Regions from separate parts of the Streptomyces sp. NPDC001373 genome, predicted to be linked through region 2. Evidence: riboswitches for the same ligand, from Rfam matches in the RefSeq annotation. Region 2 holds a riboswitch; each other region holds the start of a gene.
What was found. Region 2 has a riboswitch for cyclic di-AMP ahead of ACFY15_RS26515 (transglycosylase family protein). Riboswitches for the same ligand answer to the same signal wherever they lie in the genome.
Positions count from the first base shown of each region.

Region 1: it holds a riboswitch for cyclic di-AMP, as region 2 does, so the genes downstream of both, ACFY15_RS14570 (peptidoglycan DD-metalloendopeptidase family protein) here and ACFY15_RS26515 (transglycosylase family protein) in region 2, are expected to answer to the same signal.
Region 3: it holds a riboswitch for cyclic di-AMP, as region 2 does, so the genes downstream of both, ACFY15_RS19825 (M23 family metallopeptidase) here and ACFY15_RS26515 (transglycosylase family protein) in region 2, are expected to answer to the same signal.

Region 1 is NZ_JBIAWQ010000005.1:277,216-279,470, forward strand. Features, by position in the region: gene ACFY15_RS14565 (tyrosine-protein phosphatase) at 1-338, opposite strand, end outside; cyclic di-AMP (ydaO/yuaA leader) riboswitch at 649-834, shown strand; gene ACFY15_RS14570 (peptidoglycan DD-metalloendopeptidase family protein) at 839-1,834, shown strand; gene ACFY15_RS14575 (SGNH/GDSL hydrolase family protein) at 1,997-2,255, shown strand, end outside.
Region 2 is NZ_JBIAWQ010000013.1:95,679-97,933, forward strand. Features, by position in the region: gene ACFY15_RS26510 (transglycosylase family protein) at 1-620, shown strand, start outside; cyclic di-AMP (ydaO/yuaA leader) riboswitch at 889-1,057, shown strand; gene ACFY15_RS26515 (transglycosylase family protein) at 1,060-1,782, shown strand; gene eno (phosphopyruvate hydratase) at 2,202-2,255, shown strand, end outside.
Region 3 is NZ_JBIAWQ010000008.1:114,958-117,212, reverse strand. Features, by position in the region: gene ACFY15_RS19825 (M23 family metallopeptidase) at 152-958, opposite strand; cyclic di-AMP (ydaO/yuaA leader) riboswitch at 971-1,130, opposite strand; gene ACFY15_RS19820 (M16 family metallopeptidase) at 1,346-2,255, opposite strand, start outside.

The sequences.
Region 1 (2,255 bases), on a different contig from region 2:
CCTTCGCGGACCGTCTTCCAGAACCGTCCGCCGTCGGCCGGGTCCGAGAGGGGGATGTTCACGTTGCGCACGCCCGGCAGTGCCACGTCCGGGCCCTCCGTGGCCTGGTCGGCGCCGTTGCGGAAGTCGAAGACCGTGTGCAGGCCCAGCGAGGCGAGGAACTCCACATCGTTTTCAGTGGCATGTGCCAGATGTCCGCTTCGGTACAGTCGTCCCGACCTGACCCTCCGTCCGTCCATGGTCGGCAAACCGCCCACATCGCGGAAATTGCGCACTCCGGTCATCCCGGGCGTGCGCTCGTCCCGTGCCGGGAGGTCCTGAGGTATCTGCTGGGTCACGTGTTCTCCTTCGCGTGGTGCCGTGTGTCCGAATTGCTCTGGTTGGAACCAACTTGCCGTAGGTGGAAGCGAGATCGGGCCGAACTCCGTGAGCCAGATCATACGGTGACCGAGCGTGCCTGATCGCGAAATCCGAATTCCTTTGCCGGGGCGGCCGTTGCGGGTCCGGAATGGACGCAGGGTGACCGGAATTCCGTTGATCCCTCATACCTGCTATTGCGTCAGGGAATTCGCGGCTTGTTGGCCGCCGTCCCACTGGATTACCTTCGCGAGCGATCCGGGTGGACCGCCTCGTCCTGCCGCCTCCCGGAAACCGCACCCGACCAACCACGCACGCGGCAGGAGCGGGGGAACCGCGCAGGACGCCGTCCCGGATCCATTCCGGTACGGCTCGGGGTGAAGCCGTGCCGGTGATCCGCTTTGCGGACGTACCCGTACGGCCGGACATCTCCAGTCCGAACCCGACAGCTCACCTCGCAGGCGCCGGAGAGGAATTCACCATGCCCGGAAAGGGTAAGCACCGCCGTCCGAAGTCCCGTTCCATATCCCGGCGGATCGCCTTCGCCGGGACGGGCGGCGCGGCCCTCGCGCTGCCGCTCATGGGTGCCGCCGGCGCCCACGCGGCCGCCCCGGCCGCCGTGGCCCCGGCCGCGGCGCCCGCCCAGGCCCCGGCGGCGTTCCGGGCGGCCGTGCCCGCCGCCGCGCCCGCCGTCTACACGGTCGTGCCGGGCGACTGCCTCTCCGCCATCGCCGCCGAGCGCGGTCTGTCCGGCGGCTGGGAGCGGCTGTACGCCGACAACCGCGAGGCCGTCGGCGAGGACCCCTCCCTCATCCACCCGGGCCTGCGCCTGACCCTCGACGGGCAGGGCGCGGCCCCCGCCGCGAAGGCGCCTGAGGCGCCGGCCGAGGAGTCCTCCAGCGGTGCTCCGGCGGCCGGCGAGGCCGCGGCCGACACCGCTCCGTCCGACGGCGCCGCCGCCGGATCGGGCACGGAAGCCGCCGCCGGCGCCGCCGGGCTGAAGGGCTCCGCCGCCCCGTCTCGCGGAATGAAGCAGTCCGCGCCCGCCGCGCAGTCCGCGCCCGCGAGCGCCGCCGGGTTCGTCGCCCCCGTCAGCGGCGGCATCTCCACCCAGTACCGCACGCCCGGCGCCATGTGGTCCTCCGGCTACCACACCGGCGTCGACTTCATCGCGAGCACCGGCACCACCGTCCGGGCCGTCGGCGCGGGCACCGTGGTTTCCGCAGGCTGGGGAGGCGCGTACGGCAACGAGGTCGTCATCCGGCACGCGGACGGCAAGTACTCCCAGTACGGCCACCTCTCCCAGCTGAACGTCTCGACGGGGCAGACCGTCACCGCCGGCCAGACCATCGGGCTCTCCGGCGCCACCGGCAACGTGACCGGTCCGCACCTCCACTTCGAGATCCGCACGGGCCCGTCCTACGGCTCCGACATCGACCCGCTGGCCTACCTCCGCTCCAAGGGCGTCGCCATCTGACGACCCCCGCGGCGGAGCGCCGACGCGCACGGGCCGGGACCCGAGGGGGGGTCCCGGCCCCGTGTGTACTTATTCCTTATCCCCCGCGTGGTATAGATCACGGTCCGTCAACCCCTCATTACGTTGGCGTAGGTTGGCGGCGGGGGTGAAGGATGGGTTCCCGTGGCAGCGACGAAGACGACACTCAAGACCATCGGCTCGTACGCGGCGATCGGGGACAGCTTCACCGAAGGCGTGGGGGACCCGGGACCCGGGGATTCGTATCTCGGCTGGGCGGACCGCCTCGCCGTGCTCCTGGCGGATCAGCGCGACGAGCACGACTTCCGGTACGCGAACCTGGCGGTACGGGGCAAAGTACTCGACCAGATCGTGGAGGAGCAGGTTCCCCGGGCCAAGGAACTGGCACCCGACCTCGTCTCCT
Region 2 (2,255 bases):
CCACGGACTTCGGGGCGCCCACCCCGGCGCCCGGCGCGCCCGGCCCGAGCGTGCTGCCGGACTACCCGCTGGGTGCCACCAGCGGACTGCCCGTCATGCCGGAGCCGGACTACACCGTGCCGCCCACCCCGACCACCGGCCCCACCGTCCCGCCCACCGGTCCGGCGAACCCGGGCAACCCGGGCAACGGGAACGGTCAGGGCAACCAGAACGGCCAGGGCAACCAGGGCAACCAGGGCAATTCCAGCAACCAGGGCAACCAGGCCAATCCGGCGGCCCCGGGTGGCCCCGCCGCCCCGGTCGACCCGACGGCCCCTGCCACCCCGGGCGCCACGCCCTCCCCTTCGGCCACTCCCGCCCCCGGCGCGTCGGACGGCAACGGCAAGCACCGCGGCCCGGCCGCGATCGAGGTGCCCGCGGCCCCTGGCGCGGCGTCAGCCGCCGCCGGGGAGCCCGTGTACACCGTGAAGCCGGGCGACAGCCTCGCGGCCATCGCGGACGCCAACGGCCTCAAGGGGGGCTGGAGCGCCCTCTACAAGGCCAACGAGCAGGTCATCGGCACGGACGCGGACCTCATCAAGCCCGGCCAGAACCTGGATCTAAGCAAGAAACAGGGGTAGTTCGGGCACCCGATAAGAGGCGAATGTCTGTTATCGGCAAGTGAGACATGCATCTCTTCCGGACAACTGGCGTGTCTCATTCCGGAACTTCCGCAAACCCCGCTCCGACCTGCGCAAACGCACTCCCGAGGAAGGCAAGTAGGCCGGTTTCTCCCCAAAATCACACGTTGAACATCGGGGAGAGACCTGCCTACCTTCTGAGTCGCTCGCCACCGCGGGCTCCTTCGACCGCATCGCCGAATCCTGCCGGCGGCCGGAGGGAACAGTCGTCGCGCAAGCGCCGTTGGCAGGAGCGGGGGAACCAAGGTAGGCGCCGGGAAAGACCGTTGAGAGACGGTCCAAGTACCGGCTAGGGGTGAAGACGCGCAACTGCGCGGCCGGGCAACTCATCCGCCCGAACCCGACAGCTCACCTCGAAGGCGTCGGTGAGGAGAACTCCATGCTGCTTTCCGGCAAGGGCAAGCACCGCCGCGGCTCCAAGGCCGTCCGCATCGTCACGCTCGCCGGTGTCGCCGGTGTGGCCGTCGCCGCCCCGCTGATGGCCGCCGGCTCCGCCAGCGCCGCCACGGTCTCGGAGTGGGACAAGGTCGCCTCCTGCGAGTCCGGTGGCAACTGGTCCATCAACACCGGCAACGGCTACTACGGCGGCCTCCAGTTCTCCGCCTCCACGTGGGCCGCGTACGGCGGCAAGGCGTACGCCGCGCAGGCCAACCAGGCCAGCAAGTCGCAGCAGATAGCCATCGCCGAGAAGGTCCTCAAGGGCCAGGGCAAGGGCGCCTGGCCGTCCTGCGGCGTCGGCCTGTCCAACTCCGCCTACAACGGCGGCGGCTCGACCACCACCCCGGCCAAGCCGAAGCCGCAGACCAAGCCGGCCCCGGCCAAGCCCTCCACCCCGAAGGCCGACACCGAGACCAAGAGCACCGGCTCCGGTTCCGGCAACTGGACCCCCTCCAAGCCGGCCCCGTCGAAGCCGTCCGCCCCGAAGGGCGGCACCCCGGCGACCGGCAACGGCTCCTACACGGTCCGGGAGGGCGACACCCTCGGTACCATCGCCGATGCCAACGGCGTCAAGGGCGGCTGGGAGAAGCTCTTCGAGCTGAACAAGGACACGGTCAAGGACGCCGACCTCATCTTCCCGGGCCAGAAGCTGAAGCTCAGCTGAACTCCCGCGTAACACCCGCACGCCGGCCCCCGGGCCGGCGCGCGGATGAGCACCACCCCGGCACGGCCCGTGGCATCGACGCCCGGCGCGCATCCTTCTGCGCGCCGGGCGTCGTCATGTCCGGGCCGCGCCCGGGCACCGCACGACGGCCCGGGCCCCGCACGCCCGGGCCGCGCCCCCGCATGCCCGGCGCCGGGTCCCGGGCGCCCGCGCCGACGGGAGCGCATGGCGCGTCAGAGGCCCGTCGCAGCTCCACTTTTCAGGGGCCCTATGTCCCGGAAGGCGGGTATTCGGCCCCTTTTTCGTCCCAGGACCCGGGCGGTCGGCTGGCCGACCGCCCGGAGCCGGTTAGGCTCTAGTCGGCGAGGCCGTCCCAGGCCCCACGCCACCGCACACCCAGCGTCACATCCCAGAAGGAGATGCTCGTGCCGTCCATCGACGTCGTCGTAGCCCGGGAAATCCTGGACTCCCGA
Region 3 (2,255 bases), on a different contig from region 2:
TCTATTGCAACACGTGAGGATTTCCGAGAAAGCCCGGAAATCGGGAACGATTAAGCGCGCGGAACGGCGGAACCGGCGGAACCGGCGGAACCGGCGGAACAAAGAAGGCCCCGGCTCGGGGAGCCGGGGCCTTCTTCGAAGAGGGGCGGGGTCAGATACCGACACCGTGCTGGCGCAGGTAGGCCAGGGGGTTGATGTCCGTGCCGTACGTGGCGCCGGTGCGGGCCTCGAAGTGCAGGTGCGGGCCGCTGGAGTTGCCGGTGGAGCCCGACAGGCCGATCTGCTGGCCCGCTGAGACCGTCTGGCCGACCGAGACGCTCAGCGAGTCCATGTGCCCGTACTGGGTGTAGGTGCCGTCGTTGTGGCGGATCACGACGTTGTTGCCGTAGGCGCCGCCCCAGCCGGCCTCGACGATGGTGCCCGCGCCCACCGCGTGGACGACGGTGCCCTCGTCGGCGTGGAAGTCGATGCCGGTGTGGCTGCCGGAGGACCACATGCCGCCGCCCGCGCCGTACTGGGTGCTGACGTAGGAGCCGGTGATCGGGGCCACGAAGGTGTTGAGGCGCTTGCGGGCCTCTTCCTCGGCGGCCTTCTCGGCAGCCTCGCGCTCGGACTTCTCCTTGGCCTCGGCGGTGCGCTTCGCCTCGGCGGCGCGCGTCTTGGCGTCGGCCTCGGCCTGCGCCTGGGCCGCGACGGCCTCGGCGGCGCTCTGCTGGGTCTCGGCCTGGGTCTCGATGTCGTCCTGGAGGCCGTCGGCGACGACGACGGCGTTCAGCGCGCCGGTGTCCTCGAGGGACGGGCCGCCGTGGGAGTCGGCGGCGAAGGCCGGGGCCGCCAGGGTGCCCACCACGCCCGTGGTGGCGAGGGCGGCTATGCCGGCGTAACCGGCGGTCTTGCGGCTCAGACGGCTCGAACCACGGTGCTTACCGGAACCGGCTGCACGACTGCCAAACGCCATGGCGGGGGTGATCCTTTCCTTCCCTCTCGCCTACCGGGTTAGCTGACGGGTTCGGAGCAGGAAGGTCTCCTACGGGCCCCCTCTGACGAGGCGGTCCGATTCACCCCAGGGACTGATGTGGGTCCCCGGCTCCCCAGGCTCGCGCCTGACGGGGACTCGGCGATCGCTGCCCGGTGCCGCGGGTGCGGCTGGCACAAGTGACGGACAGCACGCCTGACGCTAGGCGGATCATCAGTCAATCGCCAAACAGACGCGCGGATTTGTTGCGTACGCCACACCGCATACCTGAAACCACACCATCAAACGGACAAAGGGGGCCCGGTGGATGCTCCACCGGGCCCCCTCGAAAACAGGCCGACCGCCGGTCATTTGCCGGTCGGCCTCCGGTCAGTTGGCGACGACCGTGACCTCACCGATGCCGAGGGCCAGGACCGGCTCCTCGATCTGCGCCGCGTCGCCCACGAGGATCGTGACCAGCCGGTCCACCGGGAAGGCGCTGACGACCGCCGAAGTGGCCTCCGCCGTACCGGTTTCGGCCAGCCGCGCGTACAGCCGCGCCTGGTAGTCGTCCGGCAGCTCCTGCTCGACCTGGTCGGCCAGGGTCCCGGCGACCGAGGCGGCCGTCTCGAACTTCAGCGGGGCCACGCCCACCAGGTTCTGCACCGCCACGTCCCGCTCGGCGTCCGTCAGGCCCTCGGCGGCGAGGGTGCGCAGCACCTGCCACAGGTCCTCCAGCGCCGGACCGGTGTTGGGGGTGTCCACCGAGCCGCTGATGGCGAGCATCGAGGCGCCCTTGCCGTCGGCCGTGGAGCGCAGCACCTGGCCGAAGGCGCGCACGCCGTACGTGTAGCCCTTCTCCTCGCGCAGCACCTTGTCCAGGCGGGAGGTCAGGGTGCCGCCGAGGCAGTACGTGCCCAGGACCTGCGGCGCCCAGACGATGTCGTGCCGGTCCGGGCCGATCCGGCCGATCAGCAGCTGCGTCTGGACCGCGCCGGGCCGGTCCACGATGATCACGCGGCCCGTGTCGTCGGCCGTCACCGGCGGCACCGGCCGGGGCGCGGCGGTGCCGCCCGTCCAGGCGCCCAGGGTGTCGGCGAGGACGGCGTCCAGGTCGGTGCCGGTCAGGTCGCCGACGACCACCGCGGTGGTGGTGGAGGGGCGCACGTGGGCCTCGTAGAAGGCGCGGACGGCAGCGGCGTCGATCCGCGCGACCGTCTCCTCGGTGCCCTGGCGCGGGCGGGACATGCGCAGCGTGGCCGGGAAGAGCTCCTTGGAGAGCTCCTTGGCGGCGCGGCGC